DNA from 3 places in the Rummeliibacillus sp. TYF005 genome. Region 1 is predicted to be linked to each of the others. Evidence: riboswitches for the same ligand, from Rfam matches in the RefSeq annotation. Region 1 holds a riboswitch; each other region holds the start of a gene.

Region 1 (8,115 bases):
CCCTATAGAATAGGCTCTGCCTTTGTAGGGTGTATTATTATCGTCTTTGCGATGGGAATGGTATTTACCCCCGCTCAAAAGCAAACAAATAGTGAAGCATTAGAGCAACATTTGAAAGACGAACAAAAAAAGTTAAGCGAAGAAAAAGATATAAAAGAAAAGACACTACCATCTTCAACAGCATTAGATAAGGAAAAAGTAACTAAAAATGTGGAAACTGCGCATGAAAAAAAGTCGATTGCAACAGCTGTAGCAGCTAAAAAAGAAACAACAGGTAAAGATATTAAGGCGATGACCGTCTCCCCATCCATAAGTGTGACGGCTATTGGAGATTCTGTTATGTTAAGTGCTGCATCCTCATTAAAGAAGCAAATTCCACAGATTGTCGTGGATGCAAAAGTTGGACGACAAGTATATGAAACGGTTAAAGTTGTTAATAATTTAAAGCGAAAAGGTAAGTTAGGCAAAGTAGTTTTGCTCGGATTAGGATCTAATGGAGATTTCAGCAAAACTCAACTAGAAGATTTATTGAAAGAAATTGGTAATGATCGCCATATCTATCTTGTGAATACACGAGTTCCACGTAACTGGCAAAACAGTGTCAATCGCAAAATCAATCGTGCAGTAAAAAGCCATAAAAACGTGAAGCTAATTGATTGGTATAGTATGACAAATAGACAGTATGATTTGTTTTATGACGATCAGATACATCCAAACCAAAAAGGTGCGAAGTATTATACAGCTTTAATCAGCAATAAAATCGCAACAGGAGAAAGATAATTCTTTCTAAAAAGGCTACGATATTAGTGGAATCCACATTATCGTAGCCTAAATTTTTGAAGGATTATCAAGAGTTTAGAAACACGGCTTACTCCACATGTTCATACAAGTTGACACTTTCAATATAATTAACAAACCTTCGTAAATCTCGTTCTTCCTCTTTACTAATCTCGCCAGCTTCGTACATCCTATGAATTTCAGCTCGTTCGGTTTCCGTAATCACTGTCCGTAATTCATTTTTTAACTCTTCATGTTTATTTGAAATTGTTGTAACTTCTTTATTTATTAGAGAAATGGCTCTTTCATATTCGAATGCAATCATATAATAAATTTCAGGATTTGGTGCCAATTTTGCCTGTTCTCTTAGAAATTCTAAAGCATGCTCGTATGCATTTTTCCTGATTACTTGTTTCATCCGAACATAAGAGACGAACTTTTCTTTATTCAACAGGTATTTTTTCCGCGCCATACGCCATTCTCGAATAATCCGGTATAATACAAACGAAAAACCTTTTTGCATATTGTGTTGGATAATGCGTTTTCTTTCTGAAAAAGTGGATTGAATGGCCGTATACATATCTTGATCTAAATGGTGTCCCTTGTATAGTTCTTCAATATATTGTTCCTCAACTATCAACGCTTGTAAACGAATTTTTGTAATCTCACTTTGGTATTTAGGCTTTCCGGTTTTGGCAGCACTAGTATCAATTTGTACTTGACGAAACATTTGCTGATATTCTCCAATCAGTTGGTAAGCTATATTACGATTATCATCATTCATTTCACGATGAATTCGATTAATAGATACAAGTAAAAGTTGCTTTTTTGCTTCATTGAAATTGTGCTGTTTTTCGATAACATCCCCAACTTCGCTTGAATCAATAAGGATAGGAAGGAAAATTGTTGCAACGATTAACGTAAATAAGATTACAGCCGAAGCTAGAAATAAAATCAATGAGCGCTCGGGGAAAAATGAGCCACTTTCCGTGATGAATGGCAATGATAATACACCAGCCATAGTAACAGCTCCCCGAACTCCTACGAAGCTACTAAGTAAGCTTTTTTTCAAAGTTGGCTGATCATCATTTCCTTTTTTAAATGAGTAAATAGCATTGAAATGAGACCAAAGGAAACGTATCCCTAGAATGACAATACCAATTGCAAGTGCGTATCCTATTAACTTCCAGTTATTGATACTTGTATTTTCAATCGATTCTTCCATGGAGGAAGGAATATTCAAACCAAGTAAAAGGAATACAATACCATTTAGGATGAATAAGACAATCGACCATGTATTTTCAGTTAGTAATTGTTCTTCTGCTAGTAATATCTCCGTCTTATCTTTAACTAAAGCTTGAGCAATACCAGCAACGACAACTGCAATAACACCTGAAGCATGGAAGACATCTTCTGCAACAAGATAGACGATAAATGGTGTTAACAATTGCAAAAGCGTATGGAAAATAACATCTCGAATACCAGCACGGCGTAATGAAAAACGGATTTGCGTTAGTATAGTACCGACAACTAAACCTAAAATTCCGCCAATTAAAAATGTGTAAGAGAAATTTAATAACGCTTCTTTAATAGAGAAATAGCCAGTGACGACAGCGACAACTGCATATTTAAATGCTACTAGTCCTGAGGCATCATTGATCAATGATTCCCCACGTACAACATTTAAAATTTTCTCAGGTATTTGAATGCGCTTTGCAATACCATTTACAGCAACGGGGTCTGTAGGAGAAAGTATGGCTGCTAGTGCAAATGCAGCAGCTAAAGGTATAGAAGGTATTAACCAATGTATAAAGTAACCACCGGCTAAAGTTGTAATTAGTACTAGAATAATGGCATTGCCCAAAATAGGCATCTTCATATTCCATAATTCTTCACGGGGAAAATTACGACCATCATTATATAAAAGTGGTGCGACAAACAGCAAAAGGAACCATTCTGTTTCAAGTTCTAATGTAATATTACTAAATAAAAGTGCTAATATAACTCCTATAGCAATTTGAATAAGAGCTGTAGGAATAAAAGGTAAGTAGTGCCCTATTATATTTGAAATAAGCAAACAACCTATTAGCAATAGAATAATCATCAATAAATCCATCTCATCATCCTCGCTATGTAAGTGGAACTTTTCCACTCCTTAATTAAAAATAATAAGATATTAAAATAATTTCTACAAACAATATCCATTTTTCTAAAAATCGTCATAAATCACTTAAACTGTTGTGACCAAAATCATGGCATCCATTGATATGAAAGATTATACTAAGATTTGTCAAGAATCGAATAATCTCGTGAATATAAAGGAGTTGGACAACTTGAAAACAGTTGTTGTAGTTGGCGGAGGCATTACTGGGCTTTGCACTATGCATTATTTACAAAAACAGAAAAGAGAAAAAAATTTAGATATAAATCTTGTGCTAATAGAGAAAAATGAATATCTAGGAGGCAAAATACATTCGGAGCATAACCATGGATTCATCATGGAAACAGGTGCTGATTCAATCGTTGCCCGCCATAAAAGTGTATTGCCTCTTGTCCAAGAAATTGGATTAGAAACTGACCTCGTTTATAATGGCACGGGTATATCATATATATATACGAATAATACATTACATGCTATCCCTGCTGATAGCGTATTTGGGATCCCTACAAGCATCGAATCATTAAATAGCAGTACACTAGTTTCACCAGAGGGAAAAAAAGAAGCATTAAAAGACTTAGATTTACCGAATGACCGTTTCACAAAGGATAGCTCGATTGGTGAATTTCTTGAATACTTTTTAGGAAAAGAGTTAGTCGAAAAGCAAATTGCTCCTGTTTTATCGGGTGTATATTCAGGTGATTTGTATAAGTTAACAATGGCATCTACATTACCATATTTACTAGATTATAAAGAACAATATGGCAGTATTATCAAAGGGTTTGGCGCAAACCGTGAGCAATTCCAAAAGTCATCAGACAAAAAGTTTATCTCTTTTAAAAATGGACTTTCACAATTGATTGATCGCTTAGAAGAAACGTTAACAGATGTAGAAATTATAAAAGGTCTAGCAACGACGAATATTACAAAAAGTGATGACCGATATATATGTTCGTTTGATAAACATGAAAATATTATCGCCGACTATATTGTATTAGCAACCCCACATGCAGTAACGAGTAAGATATTAAAAGACAAAAGAATTGATGAAGAACTAAATACCATTCATAATGCTTCTATTATTACCATTTATGTAGGATTTAATATTCCTGATGAAAAGCTACCAGCTGATGGTACGGGCTATATAGTATCAAAAAATAGTGATGTAAAATGCAATGCTTGTACTTGGACAAGTCGCAAGTGGAACCATACATCTAAATCGGGTAATTTACTTGTCCGTCTATTTTATAAAAGCTCAAATCCTATATTCAATAAGCTCAAACATTTAAACGAAGAAGAGTTAACTGCAATAGCATTGGAAGATATTAAGAAATCATTAAAATTAGATAGCGAACCAGCTGTTGTAAATGTGACAAAATGGAATGATTTAATGCCTGTCTATGGTATGGGACATGCAGAAACGGTAAAATCATTGACTACCCAATTAGAAGAAAAATATCCACATGTTATTTTAGCAGGATGCTCATATTATGGAGTAGGCATTGGAAATTGCATTAAAAACGGACAAGACACAGCAGAAAAAATTATCCAATCAATTTAATAATTCTAAGTTTCTATGACCAAGAGCTAATCTCTCTCTTGGTCTTTTTTTATTGTAATATTGGAACTCACTATGTAACATGGAAAGATAAGAAAAAAGAAAGAGGTTTATAAAATGATGAGAAAGTTGAGTTTAGTGCTCGGTATTTTATTACTCTTTACGGGATTAGTATTGACCTTTCAAAAACCAATAATGGTATTGTTGGTAGATAACATGTCTAAGGAAACAATCCAAAAGACCAATATTGAAAAAGCAAAGACAACACCACAGGCAACTTTCGATTTTGCAAAGGTGGAAAATATTCGTTTACAAGATGTACTTAATGCCCAAACGAAAAAGAAAGATGTACATGCAATTGGAGCAATTAGTGTACCGGATGTTCATATGCAATTACCAATCGTCTATGGAATTTCAAATATTAATTTAACGGTTGGTGCAGGAACGATGAAACAAGATCAAGTTATGGGACAAGGAAATTACTCTTTAGCTGGGCATAATATGAATAATGGTAAAACCTTATTTAGCCCATTAACAAAAGCACAAGAAGGTATGAAAGTTTATATTACAGATTTCAGAAATATATACGAATATCAAATTTCTGATATGTTTATCGTCAAGCCAACACAAGTAGAAGTGATTCAAGATCAAGGAGATGAAAAGCTAATCACACTTGTCACCTGTAACTATAATGGTGAAAAACGTATGATTATTCGCGGAAAACTCATTAAGAAAGAAACATATACTGATGATACGAGCTATTTTAAGCTAAAATAAATTTTTATAGCTTACTAAAAGTCTTTCCTTTTACAACCGTAAAATGAGTTGCAATTATAAAAAATACAAATGTAACTCATTTTTTCATATGTCCTTGACGAAAAGTATATTAAGGAGTATGATTCTTTTAATTATTCTAAAAATTAAATATTATTTCTTATCAAGAGAAGCTGAGGGACTGGCCCTATGAAGCTTCAGCAACCAGCCAATTGGTCAGGTGCTAATTCCAGTGGAGTAATCCTGTAGATAAGAAGGAGCAATCAATATGCATTCTAAAACCTTCTTATTTTTTGTTAAGAAGGTTTTTTATTTTAAATTTGATGAAATTCCCACATCGATTTTTCTCACAAGCTCAATGTGGAAAATAATACCGAGTGGTAGGACTACGGTAGAAAAGAAAGGAAGGACAGTATGGGACTTTTAGAAAAACTTCAATCGCAAGTTTTAACTGCAGATGGTGCAATGGGAACATTATTATATTCGTATGGAATCGACTATTGTTATGAGGAATTAAATGTTAAAAAGCCAGAAGTTATTGAGAATATCCATCAACAATATATCGATGCAGGTGCAGACATTATTCAAACGAATACTTATACAGCAAACGCTATTAAATTAGAACGATATGGTCTTGAAAATTCTGTGAAAGCCATAAATGAGAGTGCCATTCAGATTGCAAAAAAAGTTGCTTCAAAAGGGGAACAGTTTGTTTTAGGGACAATCGGTGGTATTCGGGGTATTCGAAAAAGTGATGCGACTTTAGACGAAATCATTCGGTCGTTGGATGAACAGGCAGGAATTCTACTAGCTGGTAATCCGGATGGACTTTTGCTTGAAACTTATTATGATTTTGATGAATTAAAGGCAGCAGTAAAGCATTTGCGCAGAATCACTGATGTTCCAATAATTTCGCAAGTATCGATGCATGAACCAGGTATTTTGCAAAATGGTTTACGATTAAATGATGCTCTTCACCAATTAGAAGCAATCGGCGCTGATATCGTAGGCGTTAACTGTCGCTTAGGTCCACACCATACTATCCAAGCCTTTGAAGATGTAGAACTCCCATCAAAAGCCTTTCTTTCGGCTTATCCTAACGCAAGCCTTTTAGATGTTGAAGATGGCAAAATAGTTTATGAATCTGAGGCAGAATACTTTGGCAGATCCGCAGTATTGCTAAGAGATCAGGGAGTAAGGTTGATTGGTGGATGTTGCGGAACAACACCAAAACATATAGAAGCGGTCAAACACCGTTTGGCAGATCTACCACCAATTCAGCATAAAGTAGTTAAGCATAAAGAAGTCATATTGATTAAAGAAGCTACAAAAGAAAGTTATAAGCCACTTCATGAGAAGGCGAAAAAGGAACGTTCTATTATAGTGGAACTTGATACACCAAGGCATTTGGAAATCGAAAAGTTTATAGAAGGTTCCAAGGCTTTATATGAAGCTGGAGCTGATGCTGTGACCATGGCAGATAATTCACTTGCCTCACCGCGAATTAGTAATATGGCGATGGGATCAATATTAAAGCTAAATAATAATATTCGCCCTCTTGCCCATATAACCTGTCGTGATCGGAATTTAATCGGTTTGCAATCACATTTAATGGGGTTAAATGCGTTGGGCATTCATGATATTTTAGCGGTTACAGGCGACCCATCCAAAGTAGGGGATTTTCCAGGCGCAACAAGTGTATATGATGTCTCTAGTATTGAACTTCTCCAACTTATAAAAAAATTGAATGAAGGTATTTCATTTTCTGGAAAGCCACTCCGGAAAAAAGCGAATTTTTCAGTAGCTGCAGCATTCAATCCTAATGTACGTGTAGTAGAGCGTGCAGTTGGTCGGTTAGAGAAAAAAATCGAAGCGGGTGCAGATTATTTCATCACACAACCTGTCTATAGTAAAGAAAAAATTATTGAAGTGTATGAAGCAACAAAACATTTAGAAACGCCTATATTCATTGGTATCATGCCACTTACAAGTGTAAGAAATTCGGAATTTCTGCATCATGAAGTGCCGGGTATTAAGCTTTCTGAAGAAGTATTAGAACGTATGAGAGCGACAGGTGAAGATAAGGAAGCCGCGAGATTTGAAGGAATTGCTATTGCAAAAGAGCTGATTGATACAGCGGCCGAATTGTTTAATGGAATCTATTTAATCACACCATTTATGCGTTATGATATGTCAATTGAGTTAATGAACTATATACGCGAATTAGATTTCAAGAGAGAGGATGAAAGCAACTATGTCAAAGCATCTCATTGAAGAACGACTTGAAAATCACATTTTAGTTTTAGATGGTGCCATGGGAACGATGTTGCAAAATGCAAATTTAACAGCGGAAGATTTTGGTGGAGAGGAATATGAAGGGTGTAATGAATATTTGAATATTACTCGACCAGATGTTGTTGAATCGATACATCGTGCTTATCTTGAAGCAGGTTCAGATGTTATTAGTACAAATACATTTGGCGGGACACCAGTTGTTTTAAATGAATATTCTTTAGGAAATAGAGCAGAGGAAATCAATAAAAGAGCAGTAGAAATTGCAAAAAAAGCGGCGGCCGAATTTTCAACTCCCGATTGGCCGCGCTTTGTAGCGGGCTCTATGGGCCCAACTACCAAAACACTTTCAGTAACGGGTGGTATTACTTTCGATGAGTTACAACATGATTTCTATGTACAAGCGAAAGGACTAATTGAAGGCGGAGCGGATGTTCTTCTACTTGAAACAAGTCAAGATATGTTAAATGTCAAAGCGGGCACTTTAGGGATTAAGCAAGCTTTTGAAGAGCTACATAAAAAGATTCCTGTGATGATATCAGGGACAATTGAACCT
Region 2 (8,115 bases), on a different contig from region 1:
TATGTTTTAAAAACAGAAAAGTTTTCGTAACTTTGGTTACTGGCACATATTCTTAAGAAATATTATTTGAAAAGCTGATCAATATTTAAAATCCAATTCGCAAGATAATCACTAATCAGAATGAAAATAGGTAAAAAATAAATCTTCGTCTTATCCATTAATCTACCTGACATTACAATTGAGTAAAGAATACAAACAGTCGATAAAATGATTGTAATAATGCTTATATTATTTTTATCCCATGTAGCCTGCAAGTAGTGGGCAGAAAATATGAAAATAAAAATAAAGATAAAAAGTTTTAAATATTTCATTATGTAGAACTCCTTTTATACATACCAGATCATAAAAAAACTCGACATTCTCCAAAAAGAAAATGTCGAGGTTTTTTAGTGTAATTTTAAAAATAAACCAACGATTGAATAGATAATCACCGTTGAAAATAGAATTGTCATATGAAGCAAAGAATAGACAAATAATAGAGTTGCCCATTTCTTTGGTTCTTTTTTATGGTAACCATAAATATTCATCACAAGCCAAATAATACTTAAAAGTAAAGCAACGAGCATTAACCCTTTACTTAATGTGCCAAGCAATAAACAGCTGGCAGTTAATAGGATTAAATAGATATTCGTTGTAATATAAGTTCGTTTCATCCCTTTGGCTACTGGTAACATCGGAACATTTGCTGCACGATAATCGTCATACTTGCGAATAGAAATGGCATAGAAATGAGGCATTTGCCAGATTAGTGAGATGACAAATAGCCCTAGTATAGCTGGATGCATAATATTCGGATGAATCGCTGCCCAACCGATTAATGGAGGCATTGCTCCAGAGATACTCCCAACTTCGGTGTTGTATACAGTATGACGTTTTGTCCAGATTGTATAAGGAAATACATAAAAGAAAAGTCCAGTAAGCCCAAGCAACGCTGCTAAAGGTGTTGCGATATAAAGAGCTAAAAGCCCAATAATTGTGGAACCAATACCGATTATCCAAACGTATTTGATCTGTATATCACCAGTTACCGTCGGACGTTTTTTCGTTCGATTCATAATAGCATCGATATCTCTGTCGTAAATATTATTAAATGCCCCTGCAGCAGCGATTACTAATGCAGAACCAATAATCGCACAAATAATATCAAGCCATTTATCGAGTGGATTCAACTCATATTTATAAAGTGCTAGCGTTAATCCGGCAATCATTGTAATAAGATTCGATTTTATAATACCTGTTTTGACAGTCATCGCTAAAATTTTTGAGATAGATGGCTTCGATACAGTGACAGCTGTATCTTGTGATGCTTGGTCTCGTTTTGTGTCACTACCCATTATTTCATTTTTCATTCCTTTTCATAGCAAGAGCTCCACTATATTATAACAACTAATTGAGAAAAATTCATAGTTATTGAAATGGATTGCCTATCAGATAAAATTAAAACAATGCTTTAATCATACCAAAACTTTAACATAATATACATATTTAAAATTCCCCTGTCACAATAATGACATGATTTGCTTCCTTTTCTTTGTTTAAAATGTCTCTAGTATAAAATATTACCCAAAACTAGATTTACACTTTATACTTAATATAATTTGAAAAGAGTATTTGATAGGAGTGTCATATAAATTGAAATACGGTTTTATCGGGCTTGGAAACATGGCCACTGCGATTATTAAAGGAATGGTTCAAAGTAAGCGATTTAATGCTTCATATATTTTAGGTTTCAATCGCTCTTCACATAAAACAGAGAAATTAGTCGATGCGTATCAAATTTCAGGATGTTCGACATTAGAAGAAGTGATGAAAGCAGATGTCATTATTCTTGCAGTTCAACCACAAACGTTTGATGAGTTACTGCCAAAAGTAAATGAGTACTTATCTCCAAACCAAGTAGTCATTTCGATTGCTGCTGGAAAATCTATCGACTATTTAGAAACGAATTTACCTAAAGCTACATCTATTATTCGTGTCATGCCAAATATTAATGCAATTGTAGGGGCATCTACAACATGCTTTAGTGCTTCCGAAAATGCAACAAATGCAGATAAAGAAATGGTCACAAACTTATTTAATACAATTGGCTCCATGATTGAATTACCAGAAGAACAGTTTACCGTCTTTTCTGCAATCGCTGGTGCCTCCCCTGCTTTTAGCTATATGTATATCGATTCATTGGCAAGAGCAGCGGTTCGGGCAGGAATGGATAAGAAGCGTGCACTTGAAATCGCTTCAAGCGCTGTATTCGGCAGTGCCAAAATGATTATGGAAAGCAGTGAACATCCTTGGGAACTTGTCGACCAAGTATGCTCACCTGGTGGAACAACAATTGAAGGCGTAACTTCACTTCAAAACGATCAATTTGAAAGCACTATTTTTGACGCTGTAAATGCGGTTATTGAAAAAGATCACACTCTTTCATAATATAGATTTCTTACAATTACTTTAGGTAGACAAGCGTTAACCTGCTTCTACACTTTTTGTTAGGACTTACCCCATCTGATTAAAAGGGCTGCTCTAATTTTTGAGCAGCCTTTTTCATACATACCGATTATTCCTTTAATTCATTCGCAACAATCTTGCATTGTTTCATAAATTCCTTATAATCTACATGATTACTGTTATCTTTTGATAACTTTGCCTTTTTTAATACCTTCTCCAATGCTATGGCTTTCTGTTGATCTTCTTTCTTCCAATTGGCTATTGTGTACTCCGTATTTTGTGGCAGTTTTTGTAGGGCTTTATTTATTTGAAGTAAATTGGACTGTTCATGTTCCGTCAATTTTGAATGTGCAAAATGTGATTTATCTAACACTTTCTCAAGAGAGTTTTGAATAGTAGAAGCTTGGTATGAAATGAGTTCTGGGTCTTTCCAATTATTTTCCTTTTGGTGATTAATCGTAGCTTGTAGTTGGACGAGAGGCGCTTGAATTTCATCTAAGAAATAAGATTCTTGTTGAAAATTATGTTGAACAATTGAATAACAAACAAATCCAAGGGTCAATAAATTCGAAATGATTAAAAAAGTAATAAACTGTTTTATTTTCAACATCATCCCCCCTTCTCTTATTATATTAGATTTCTTTCGTTTAAAATGTGAATTTCAAATTTTTACACTATCTTTATAGTAAGCGCTTTCATTTTTACTTAATATCTGTTATTATTATTTTCACAACAGTTATATTGAAAACTTTGGAGGCGAATTACTATGGAAATGAAAGCGGTTACTTCTTCTAAATTGGCTTCTGTCGGCTATAATTCTAGTGCGATGATTTTAAGAATTGAATTTATCAAAGATGGTGTATTCGAATACTACGGAGTTCCAGAATTGTATTACAAAGGTCTAATGGAAGCCGATTCACCAGGACGTTATTTCAAACAATTTATAAAAGACAAATATCGTTTTGTACGATTGCAAAATCAGTCTTAACGTATGTATAGCTTAAAGCTTCGATGCCTTTATGGTATTGAGGCTTTTCTTTTAACTACAAGTATTACTTTATTCATTAAACGGTTGTAACATGACTTTTCTCATTTATTTTGGCTCTCTTAAATTATTAACATAATTAAAAGAAGTCCTTTTTTGTTAAGTTTCCTTTTCAAATTAAACGGACTAACGCAACCGTCTTGTTTTTATTAATTTTTACTAAATCCCTATGCAATTCTCACTTCAATTCAATCTCATCCGTATGTTCTTTATTCGCATGATCTTCCCATATAATCCGTACATGATAGGAATCTTCTTTTTCTGGTGCGTCTCCTCCATACAATTCGGGATACGAAAAAGGATGGAGTGTGTAGTTTTTTCCATTAATATCTTTAAACTCTTTGAACTCTGTTTGCTCAGCCATTACTTTTCCGTTTTTTATAAGTTCAAGCTTCTTCACTGTCAATTTTTCATCATTTTTTTGATCGACATTTGCTATCCATCCTATAGAACTTCCACCAATCTTTTCTTCTACATATTCGGCTTTCCATACGCTATTTTCCGAACTTCCATCTATTTTATTCTCGTAGAAATTCCAATACGTAATCGCCCCAAGTATTAATGCAACAATAAATGCTAATGTAAAATAGTTTTTCATCCCATCATCCCCTATCTGACAACTGAATCAATACTTATCCGCTTTATTGTACAAAATTCATCCAAATATTATAAAGATATCTAACGTATTACCACCTTTCAAAAATTAAATATAATATCGATAAGCTTCAAGCAGTACCTATTCACTTACTCTACTTCAATGACCATCCCTTGCTTCAGCTGCATATGTTTCTATCATTTCCATCATCACATCATCCAATTTTTTGCTTAATCTGCAATATAAATAACCAAATGGGTTTTTGATGTTGCATTTTTTTGTTTTTTGAATAACTTCTTTAAAAAGAGTGAACCCGATCTCTTCAAGTTTCATTTTTTGAGTTTGCCATACTTCCCATTTTAGTAATGGCTTGAGTTGTTTTTGGATTACGCTTAGAAATCTCTTTGTCGCCTTCGTTTCACCAGTAGTTGCAGCTAGATGATGGAAGATACGATTTCTTAATGATGAATTTAGCATCGGATAGGTATGTTTTACATATAAATGTTTTTGGTTAAGAGAATTAGATGGTTCCTTTTGAAAATTGGTTGCTTCATCCTTACGCTCACATGCATTTTCGGCTTTCTCTTGATGTGACACGCTCGATGTGTCATGCGAAGATAAAATTAAAATGATGTTGGCACCTTTAATGCCATTCATCTTTTTTGTATGTATACGTTGAATAATCTGAAGTTCTTCAAGATGTTTTAAACTTCGAAAAACGGTTCTTATAGATATTCCTAAAGATTCTGCGATTGTTTTTGCTTTTAGATGACATACCCCTGGGTAATCTAGTGCATGCGATGCGACTTTATATAACACAGCTTTTTCTGATTCCGTTAATTCATAAAAATTTTTTCGAATATGACATTCCACATGTTCGTCCATTTCCTGTACGCTTTCAAATATGACATACGTTGCTAAATAGTCAAAACGCGCCATTTACATCTACCTACTTTCTTTCTATTTACTAATTACATAGAAAGTAGGAAGGAAAATCGGACAAAATTTTATTGTAATGAAGAAGTAAGGGAAGCTATACCAAACAACAAAATGATGAGGCCCGAAATTCGATTAATCACAGATAGCATTTTATACTCTATCCGCTCCTTAACTAAACTCACAACAAAACTAAGGAGTAGCCACCAAAAAGCAGAGCCTAAAAAAACTCCTAATACTAGTAGGGACGATGAAATGATGTTACTTTGACTATTTGAAAATCCTAGACCGGCGAATATTCCTATAAACGATAGTATTGTCATCGGATTTGTGATGGTAAGAAAAAAACAGAAATATACGCACTCCAAATTTTTGTTCCTTGTGCTTTTGCTGATTGCACTGAAGCTTTTGACATCATTGTTTTAACGCCTAAATAGCAAAGGAAAATCCCCCCTATTAATTGAAGCCAAAATTGTTGACCTATTAAAAAATTCGTGACAATAGTCAAGCCAAATACGGCAAATATACTATAAAGAGCATCCGCCGTTGCTGCTCCCAATCCTGTAAAAAGCCCAACTACTCTACCATAGGCGATCGTTCTACGAATACATAAAATCCCAATTGGACCAACAGGAGCTGCAATCGAAAAACCAATAAGCATTCCTTTAAGAAAAGTAAAAAAATCTACCACTCTTATTCCCCCTTATATTTTTGCCATTAACCATACATTAATAGATAATAACGAGTGTACACGACAATCAGCACTATTTCTAGCTGAATTTTCAAACTATTGTAAATTTAAAAACCATAGAATACCTGATATCAACAAAAAACCAATAATTATCCTTGTATCCATAAATATAATATGTTACAATAGCACTAATTTAATAAGGTTATCGAGAGTGAACGAGAGTCCTGGCTCATTGACTTCACAGCAACCTGCCAAGCGGTAAGGTGCTTCATCCAGCAAAGCAGTGCTTTGAATGATAACGAACGGGATTTAGCGAACCCCTCTATTGCATTCACAACTGCAGTAGAGGGGTTTATTTTTTTCTCTTCATACCTTATTGAAATAGAGACCATTTTGGCTCATAAAAAAGGAGAGAATCTAAAATGAACAGCAGTAGTCTTATTCGAACACAAATGATTCAACATCTATCAGCAAAGGATTTTTTCAAACATCTTGGAAATTGTGTTCAACAAGAGTTATCCGAAAATGGAGATGTATGTGAAGTAGTAGTCAAAACATTGCCCCATTACTACATGACAGTTAAGTTCCAAAGAAAGACATATCAATTGGCTTTCAAAAAAAGTCAGATAAACCGATTGATGAAGGAAGAAATCTTTGCATTAGACCGAACAATTTGGATGATTTTAGAACAAAAAGGTCTCAAGATTCCAGTAACCTCAGGAAATTATATGAAACATGTATTTCCTCACGGGCACCGTACAGTGATTTGTACATCAAAATAATCTGTAACGTAAACAAAGGAACACCCGCTAAGCTTGGAGTGTTCCCTTGTTTCATTCTGGATTGATTCATTCGCGGAGGACTTAAATTGTCCGGAACGTGGGTTCAATTTCTATTTGCGTGGATTGAACTCCCGATTGCGTGGATTGGATTCCTAAATGCGTGGATTAAACCCTGATTTGCGTGGATTGGATGCTCGATTGCGTGGATTGGATTTCTAATCATTCTTGATAGTTCAAGACTACTTATCGCGGATAGTTTTTTTGAATCTAATGAAATATCTGTCGCGCTTAATAGGAGTATCTCCTTCTTTTCTTTGATGCACTTACGGATGACCTAAATTGTCCGGAACGTGGATTCAATTTTGAATTGCGTGGATTGGATGCTCGATTGCGTGGATTAAACCCTGATCTGCGTGGATTGGATCCCAAAATACGTGGATTCCCCATCGTTTTGCGTGGATTGGCTAATAAAGTAAAGAAACCAAAGAAAAAGTCCTTAACCTATGAAGAGATTAAGGACTTAGTTGTTCTTCATTAATCTGAAATTTTTCGCTACCCCGCCTTATTGTGCTTGAGGTAGTGATTTTTCATTTTCTGTATATTGTTCTTCGCTACCTTTTTCAGTTTGCGAAACGTACATTGCACATACAGCATCTCCTGACACATTTACTGCCGTACGAGCCATATCAAGTATTCGGTCAATACCGATTATTAAAGCAATTCCTTCTACTGGTAATGACACAGCATTTAATACCATTGCTAACATGATTAGACCAGCTCCAGGCACTGCTGCTGTACCAATACTTGCAAGAACTGCGATGATGACAACAATCGCTAATTCTGTGATAGTAAGATTGACTCCATATACTTGTGCTATAAATACAGTTGCAACCCCCTGCATAATGGCTGTTCCATCCATATTTACTGTCGCACCTAGCGGCTGAACGAAACTACTTATAGATTTAGGGACACCTAGTTTAGTTTGAGCTAATTTCATAGAAATCGGCAATGTTGCACCACTACTTGAAGTACTAAACGCAACCGTCATGGCCGGGAAGAAATCCTTCACAAATTGAATTGGATTCTTTTTCGCCAAAAATTTAAGCGCACCACCGTAAACCAAAACAAAGTGAACGATTAATGCGACTAAAACGACAATCATATAAAGTCCCATTGCTTTAATCGCATCAAATCCTTGTTTACCAATCGCAGAAGCGATCAAACCAAATGTACCATATGGTGCAAATTTCATAACTAATGATACTAAATACAGCATAATTTCATTAGCCTCATCAACTACCTTTAAAGCAGACTTTACTCGGTCTCCCAAAAATGCTAAAGCTATCCCTATGAATACCGAGAAGAAAATAATTTGCAACATGTTTGCTTCTACAAATGCTGCTACAGGATTAGTCGGTATAATCCCTAATAACGTATCTGTAACTGCTGGTGCTTCTTGAGATTCATAGCTTAAACCTTCTGTATTAAATGTGCCTACCGTACCCGGTTTTATAATGGAAGCAAGTATAATGGCAATTGTTATAGCAATAGCTGTTGTAGCTAAAAAGAAGGCTATTGATTTCACACCAATTTTACCAAGTTTTTTAGGATCACCAATATT
Region 3 (8,115 bases), on a different contig from region 1:
TCCAAAACAATACGATAATCGATAGTAACCCTAAAACCCATATTATTCCTAATACTATTTGACGAAATTTAAAATTCTTATATTCCTGATACGAGCTTGAATTTAAAAACGCATTTTTATCAACATGAATTTCACCTAAATATTGATGAAAATTTCTTTGTGCAGTATTTGTAATATCATACGATATATCCGGAGAATCACTTTCTGCTGCATTCCAATTTTCATCATCAATAGAATCTTCAGTACTAATTGTTTCTGTTTTTAATATTTTCTTTTGTCCATCGTATTTTTTTATATATATAGCTGTATTCTTTAAGTTCCCAACACTAAAGGTGTCCCCTGTTGACACCTCTTTTAGTTTATAGGTGAAATAATCATATTGTTTTAAAAAATCTTGTTTCCGATTTTCTAAATCACTCACATACCTATCAATTTTCTTTTCTTTTATTTTAATAATTTTATCTCGGACATAATCATCATCTTCAAAGTTTTTTGTAATATCTTGAATCTTCTTATCCCTATCTTTGATTAATGCATTTTTTACTGAGGTAACCTTTGAATCTTTCGCTTCATCAATTTTATCTTGATATTGCTCGTTAATATTTGTAATTTGTTCACTTAAAGTGCCATTATAATTGCGATATTCCTCTATCTCTTTATCTGATACCTTAATATTACTTTTTGCCTCATCAGCATCTAAAGGATTTAATACGAGAGGGCCTAATTGGTCTGTAAAATTTTGATATTCAGATTGAAAAAATTCAGATTCAAAAAAGTTTTTCATCAAATATTGATGACCGTACTCTAATAGCGTATATACACTGATTAATATCATACAGATTAGAGAAAGTAAGACGGTATTTTGAAATTTTCTCATATTATACTCCTCCAATCACACGTGTAAGCTGCCCAAATGTTCTACTAAAGTTAAAATCGATGAAATGGAAAATAAACGTTAAACAATATAATAGACTACAAATTGCAATGACTAATGCAATAAGTGACCAAATGAGCGTACTATGCTTTTTCAATTTTGTAACCAATTCCCCATACCACCTTTAAATATCTCGGATTTTTAGGATCTACCTCGATTTTCTCTCTAATTTTACGGATATGTACCGCAACTATATTTTCAGCATTGTAAGCTGGCTCATTCCATACGCGTTCATAAATATCTGGAATAGAGAAAACCCGTCCGGCATTTGTTAACAATAATTCTGTAATGTTATATTCTATCTTCGTTAACTTTATCGGTTCACCATCTAATAAGACTTCTTTTGCATTAGTATCTAACGCCAAGCCTCCTACAATGACTTTTCCTTGCTGATCATTGTTGTAGGTTCCCAATTTAACATAACGTCGCAATTGCGACTTTACACGCGCTAAAAGTTCTAATGGATGGAAAGGCTTTGTTACATAGTCATCTGCTCCAACTGATAGTCCATGGATTTTGTCTGTATCTTCAACCTTGGCACTAAGCATAATGATTGGAATATTACGTTCTTCTCGTATCTTAAATGTTGTTTGAATTCCATCAAGTTTCGGCATCATAATATCTAAAATGATTAAATGTACTTCATGCTCCATTAATAATTCAAGTGCTTCTAAACCATTTGCTGCCTTTAATACGTTGTATCCGTCATTTTTCAAATAGATTTCAATACCATCCCGTATATCTTGGTCATCATCTGTTACTAAAATTGTATAAGGCTTCAAATTTAACACCTCATTCCGTTGTTTTTCTTTATAAAATTTATTTTACAAACTAAATCTTAAAAAGTAGTCATCATAAAAATGAAGAAATTCTTAAGATTTTATCTTCTGTTAAAAATGTTTGCATAGTACCTACTTTCAGAAAGGATTACAGCTGATTAGACAAATATGTATAGTACAAACTGAAACTGTACACTTGTAGTCCCTTTTCCTAAAATTAAATTTTAAATTTTTCCATAATTATTCTACCTTCTCCAATTTATCATATATTCAGAAAGTTGAGGTTACTATTTTCTTCTATTATAATAAGGCCAAGGGGGCCTAACATTATGTACAAAACGGTTGCAGAAACAGCAAAAGATATCTCTATGCCTGAATATCAAGTAATGCGTTATGTGTTGGAAGGCCGCATTCGTTCTGTTCATGATGGTGAACAGTTTTTAATCAGTAGTGATCAATTTGATCGTTACTTCGAGCAGCTTCAACAGATTAAGGAAGAAATTGAGATATGGAAAAATACGCCGATTCCTGAAGATATTGATATTAAAGACGAAGACTAATTTAATATAGGATTGGTTTATAATGACCTTTAAAATGAAAAGCCACGAAAATTTTACTGATTGTAAAATTTTCGTGGCTTTGTTATTGCTCAACCTCGTAGCCGTTATTCGCTATTCCCCACAATATATGTAGATTAGATTTATGAATAATGATACAACGAGTTAATAACTTAAATTGTAACTGTTGCTGGTGATTTCACTAACATGTCTGCATAATCTTCCACCATTACACTCGCTGTAGGGAACATACCTGCACCTGGACCTACAAGTGTAAGTGTACCAATATAGTTTGTATCAAACGCAACTGCATTATTAACACCTTCAATATTATATAACGGATGTTCTGGTCCTACTAATTGAAGTCCTACTGTTGCAATAATTTCACCAGTTGTCTCATCACGACGAACATCTCCAACATGTCTGTAACGCAAACCTTTTTCTTTTGCTTCCTCAACTTGTTCAGCTGTTATTTCCGTAATACCTACAATATCTACATCATCCCAATTAGGTTGTTCACCAAATGCTAATGCACTTAAAATCATAAGTTTGCGGAATGGATCTTGACCCGAGATATCATTATATGGGTCAGCTTCTGCATAGCCTAAACGTTGTGCATCTTGTAACGCTTCATCGAATGGTAATCCTTCACTGCGCATTTGAGTAAGGATATAGTTTGAAGTGCCGTTTAAAATCCCTTGAATATGACTTACTTCGTTCACCCGAAGGATATTTTGCATTGTCTTAATAACTGGTACTCCACCAGCTACAGTCGCTTCATAACCAACTTGAACGCCGTATTTTTTCGCTTTCTCTTGTAAAGCTAAACCGTATTTAGAAAACATTACTTTGTTCGCAGTAATAATATTGCATCCTTTTTCAATCGCCTTTGATAAATATCTATAAGCTGGCTCTTCTCCAACAATTGCCTCAAAAACCACTTCTAAATCTGGAATTGCTAAGATATCCTCAAATTTATCTGTTAATAATTCTTTTGGAGCATGTGAACGCGGCTTATTCACATTACTTACAAGAATTTTAACAATCTCAATATCTACTCCTAAAGTATCTTTGAATTGCTTTCGTTTTTCATTTACTATACGAAAAATACCTTGACCAACTGTACCGAAACCAAGAATCGCTACCTTCACTGTTGTCATATCATTCGCCTCCAAATTTCTCTTCTTTATATTGTGAAATACATATGTTCACTTCATACGCATTCAATTTGTGATTTATCTATCATTAACATGTGACCTATACATGTAAAGAAATCTTTAAATACTGAACTTAAAGTTGATTTTAGCTCACATACGGACAGATTACAAGAAAAATCTTTCTGAGAAGGACAATTGTTTTTTCTGAGAGGTCATGAAAACCGCTTACATCATTGATTTTATCGAATTTTTAGATTATTTTTAAAAAGCCAATTTATATAAGAGAAAAAGAGTGAACGTGTTTAACGCATCACTCTTTAAACTTTTGCTTCCCGAATCCAGTTTTATTTTGCCTCTTCAGGTTTACCGACTTTCGCAAATGCGGCCTCTAGTGCTTCTATTATATCTTCCGCAGCTTCTAAACCAATTGACAGACGAACTAATTCTTCCGGAACACCAGATTTTTTCAATTCTTCTGGACTTAATTGTTGGTGTGTTGTAGAAGCAGGATGAATGATTAGAGAACGAGCATCCCCAACATTCGCCACGTGGCAGAATAATTCAATGTTATCAATAAGCTGACGACCAGCACTTCGTCCACCTTTAATACCAAAAGTAAGGACAGATCCAAAACCATTTTTCAAGTATTTTTTAGCATTTGCAGCAAATTCGCTATCATCAAATCCATTGTAATGCACCCATTCTACTTGGTCATTTTGACGAAGATATTCTGCCACTTTTCTTGCATTTTCATTATGATATGGAACTCTTAAATGTAAAGTTTCTAATCCTTGGAGTAAATTAAACGCAGCGTCAGGGCTAAGTGTTGGTCCAAAATCTCGTAATAATTGAACGCGTAAACGAGTTGCAAATGCTGCATTTGCTGTATCAACACCGTAACGTAAACCATGATAAGATTCATCTGGCTCTGTATAATCAGGGAATTTACCACGTGTCCAATCAAATTTACCGGCATCTACTACTACCCCAGCAATAGTTGTACCATGACCGCCTATCCATTTTGTTGCAGAGTGAACAACAACATCTGCACCAAATTCAATTGGATTGCAACCTACAGGTGAAGCAAATGTATTATCAATGATTAATGGAATTTCATGTTTGTGTGCAATTTTTGCTAATGCTTCAATATCTACGATTGAAAGACTTGGGTTTCCAATGGTTTCAGCATAGATAGCTTTTGTATTATCTTGAATAGCTGCTTCAAACTCATCATTATTTTTTTCGTTGACAAATGTTGTTGTAATACCATAACGAGGTAACGTGTTCGCAAATAGATTATAAGTTCCTCCATAAATACTAGATGCGGATACAATATGATCACCTGCACGTGCGATGTTCAATATTGAAAATGCGATAGCTGCCATCCCTGAAGATAAAGCAACTGCTGCTGTACCTCCCTCAAGTAATGCAATTCGTTTTTCAAATACATCTACAGTAGGGTTCATAATACGAGAATAGATATTGCCTGGTTCTTCTAATGCAAATAATTTACGTGCATGTTCAGAATCTTTAAATTTATATGCAGTTGTTCGGTATACAGGTACTGCAATAGCTCCTGTTGTTGGATCTGGTGTTTGACCACCATGAACTGCTAAAGTCTCTTTACGTAATTCTGTCATTTTAAATTCCTCCTAAAAATTTTTTAGATGGAAAACGGAGGTGTGTTAAAGGGTTTTTATAAAGTCATTATTCCAATGCTTATAAAAAATAAAAACCCTTCTTCACGTAAGAAGAGGGTTGATTAGCATTTCCTCCCCTTATCTTTCAGACTCGCTTAGAATCTGTAGGAATTAGCACCGTAGCAAGTATTCATAAACTTACTGGTTGCTGGGCATCGCAGGGCCTATCCCTCCGCCGCTCTTGATAAAGGTTATTTTTTTATTCCATCTTGTTGAGGTAAGTATAGAAGATAAATAGAATAAAAGTCAACAACTTTCTGAATAATTAATCATTTTGAAAGGGATTTATTTCTTGTATTATATTTTTTGTAAGAATCACTAGTACAATATTTTCCTATCTTTTTAATCTTACTTCATAAGATAAACGTGTACTTTACAAATAAAGTATTTCATAAATTTTCCTTTTTTCGACATATATATGCACATTATATCAATAAGCACAGCCTTATAATGGAGATAAAGGAAATGAATGATAATTATGGAGGAAGTTAAAAAGAAAAAGAATTTAAAACCTCTATGGATAGGACTTGCTTTTGCTGTATTAATAATCATGACATTTTGGCCAAACAGCGGAAATTTACCCGTAGCTGGTCAAAGGAGTTTAGCAATTCTTGGATTTGCCGTTATTTTATGGGTTACAGAAGCTGTTTCTTATCCAGTAAGTGCAGCCATGATTATAGCAATTACTGGAATATCAATCGGATTAGCACCCACTCTTGAAGATCCTTCACTAGAGTATGGTACAGCTAATGCTTTGAAAATGGCTTTAGGTGGTTTTAGCAATTCTGCCGTCGCATTAGTGGCTGCTGCTCTTTTCTTAGCTGCTGCCATGCAAGCAACAAATTTACATAAGCGACTTGCCTTATGGATTTTATCCCTGGTCGGTACAAAAACTAAAAATATCGTATTTGGAGCAATCATCGTTTCGATTATATTAGCATTTTTCGTACCAAGTGCCACAGCTCGGGCAGGAGCAGTTGTGCCCATCTTACTAGGTATGGTCGCTGCATTCGGCCTACCAAAAGATAGTAAACTAGCTGCATTATTAGTCATAACTTCTGTACAAGCTGTATCTATTTGGAATGTTGGCATTAAGACAGCTGCTGCGCAAAATATGGTCGCATTGAGTTTTATCAATAAAGAATTTAATACGGATATTTCCTGGAGCCAATGGTTTATATACGCAGCACCATTCTCAATTATTATGTCCATCGTGCTATTCTTTGTAATGATTAATCTGATTAAACCTGAAACTCAAAAAATTGAAGGCGGCAAGGAATTGATTGAATCCCAGTTAAAAGAACTAGGACCTGTCAAATCCGCTGAAATTCGTCTAATTATTATTTCTTTAATTTTATTATTCTTCTGGGCTACTGAAGGAAAGCTACACCCATTTGATACGACAACTGTTACAATTATTGCTATCGCAGTATTATTAGCCCCCAAAATTGGTGTCTTTGATTGGAAACAAGTAGAAGGTCTTATTCCATGGGGTACTATTATTGTATTTGCAGTAGGTATCTCACTCGGTACAATATTACTTGATACACAAGGTGCTCAATGGCTTTCTACTAAAGTATTCGGTTCACTTGGCTTAGAACATATGCCAATTTTAGCAACAATTGCTTTAGTGTCATTATTTAATATTCTAATTCACCTTGGTTTCGCAAGTGCAACCAGTCTATCTTCAGCATTAATTCCAATTTTTATTGCACTAACAACAACTATTGATTTTAATATTAATAATGTAGGATTTGTAATCATCCAACAGTTTGTTATTAGTTTTGGCTTCTTACTACCTGTAAGTGCACCTCAAAATATGCTTGCTTACGGTACCGGAGCCTTTACTGTCAAAGATTTCTTAAAATCAGGTATCCCAATTACTATTGCAGGGTATTTGCTCATTTTAATATTTAGTGCAACCTACTGGAAATGGATTGGTTTGCTTTAAAACTTACAATTAGTGAAATGGCGAAGAGTATTAAAACCTCTTCGCCATTTGTTTCAGTAGTAACTTTCTATAAAATCCCGTATAGTGAAAATGATACCTACTATAAAGGAGTGACATTTAGTGGTCAAAGATCTATTACGTAGTCATACATCTGTAAGAAAATATACTGGTGAAAAAATCCCTAAAGAAGTCGTGTATGATTTAATCGAAACTGCTCAAATGGCAGCAACTTCACACTTTATCCAAGCTTATAGTGTTATCTGGGTAACGGATGAAGAGAAACAACAAAAACTTGGCGAACTATCAAACAATGCGTTTCAATTCCAAACAGCTGGCGCAGCTTTTCTATTTTGCGTAGATTTCAAACGTTTACAAATTGCTGGTAAAAAGCAAGGTGTTGAAATTGTAGCGGATTCGGCTGAAAATGTCCTTGCCGGTGTAGCAGATGTATCCTTATTTGCGCAAAACTTCGTTATTGCAGCAGAGGCAGAAGGTTATGGAATTTGCTATATTGGTGGGGCGCGAAATCAACCAGAAGCAATTAGCGAATTATTTAATTTACCAGACTATGTCTTCCCGTTATTTGCTATGACAATTGGTAAACCTACGAAACGTAACGAAACAAAACCACGTTTACCTTTAAATGCTATACTGCATGAAAATAATTATGATGTAGAAAAGTATGATCAACTATTAGATGAATATGACGCAACATTAGAAACATATTATGCAAGTCGTTCTTCTAACAAGAAGATGGCTAATTGGACAAAACAAATGGCTGATTTTCTTATCGAACAACGCCGTCCTTTTATCAAAGACTTCTTAGCTAAAAAAGGTTTTACTTGGAAATAGTATTCTTTTAAGAAAAAAAGGCCAATGGTAAGTATCCTTCCATTGGCCCTTTTTGACAACAAATTGTATCCTTGTAAATCTACTCTTCTATACCTTGAATCGTCATTTCTTTAACTGGTAAGAAAACATCTGTTGAATTTACATATTTTACTTCCACTTGGTCGCCCTCTTTTAAATATACTGCA

Evidence for each region. Region 1 has a riboswitch for S-adenosylmethionine ahead of CW357_RS11680 (bifunctional homocysteine S-methyltransferase/methylenetetrahydrofolate reductase). Riboswitches for the same ligand answer to the same signal wherever they lie in the genome.
Region 2: linked by a shared signal. The riboswitch ahead of CW357_RS15385 (hypothetical protein) and the one ahead of CW357_RS11680 (bifunctional homocysteine S-methyltransferase/methylenetetrahydrofolate reductase) in region 1 are both predicted to bind S-adenosylmethionine.
Region 3: linked by a shared signal. The riboswitch ahead of CW357_RS12270 (O-acetylhomoserine aminocarboxypropyltransferase/cysteine synthase family protein) and the one ahead of CW357_RS11680 (bifunctional homocysteine S-methyltransferase/methylenetetrahydrofolate reductase) in region 1 are both predicted to bind S-adenosylmethionine.

What each region holds. Positions count from the first base shown of each region.
Region 1 is NZ_ML122563.1:22,966-31,080, forward strand. It holds gene CW357_RS11660 (acyltransferase family protein) at 1-780, shown strand, start outside; gene CW357_RS11665 (Na+/H+ antiporter) at 869-2,893, opposite strand; gene CW357_RS11670 (protoporphyrinogen oxidase) at 3,111-4,496, shown strand; gene CW357_RS11675 (class A sortase) at 4,611-5,270, shown strand; SAM riboswitch class I at 5,425-5,523, shown strand; gene CW357_RS11680 (bifunctional homocysteine S-methyltransferase/methylenetetrahydrofolate reductase) at 5,682-7,541, shown strand; gene metH (methionine synthase) at 7,522-8,115, shown strand, end outside.
Region 2 is NZ_ML122582.1:2,067-10,181, forward strand. It holds gene CW357_RS15345 (hypothetical protein) at 63-311, opposite strand; gene cyoE (heme o synthase) at 387-1,334, opposite strand; gene proC (pyrroline-5-carboxylate reductase) at 1,633-2,427, shown strand; gene CW357_RS15360 (hypothetical protein) at 2,555-3,052, opposite strand; gene CW357_RS15365 (KTSC domain-containing protein) at 3,212-3,433, shown strand; gene CW357_RS15370 (hypothetical protein) at 3,669-4,088, opposite strand; gene CW357_RS15375 (helix-turn-helix domain-containing protein) at 4,245-5,024, opposite strand; partial or broken gene CW357_RS18915 (LysE family translocator) at 5,093-5,682, opposite strand; SAM riboswitch class I at 5,912-6,014, shown strand; gene CW357_RS15385 (hypothetical protein) at 6,135-6,494, shown strand; gene CW357_RS18360 (hypothetical protein) at 6,862-7,032, shown strand; gene CW357_RS15390 (dicarboxylate/amino acid:cation symporter) at 7,057-8,115, opposite strand, start outside.
Region 3 is NZ_ML122565.1:40,639-48,753, reverse strand. It holds gene CW357_RS12290 (sensor histidine kinase) at 1-877, opposite strand, end outside; gene CW357_RS18290 (hypothetical protein) at 879-1,043, opposite strand; gene CW357_RS12285 (response regulator transcription factor) at 1,018-1,716, opposite strand; gene CW357_RS12280 (MerR family transcriptional regulator) at 2,043-2,273, shown strand; gene CW357_RS12275 (homoserine dehydrogenase) at 2,444-3,430, opposite strand; gene CW357_RS12270 (O-acetylhomoserine aminocarboxypropyltransferase/cysteine synthase family protein) at 3,772-5,067, opposite strand; SAM riboswitch class I at 5,203-5,318, opposite strand; gene CW357_RS12265 (DASS family sodium-coupled anion symporter) at 5,606-7,078, shown strand; gene CW357_RS12260 (NADPH-dependent oxidoreductase) at 7,199-7,930, shown strand; gene CW357_RS12255 (hypothetical protein) at 8,010-8,115, opposite strand, start outside.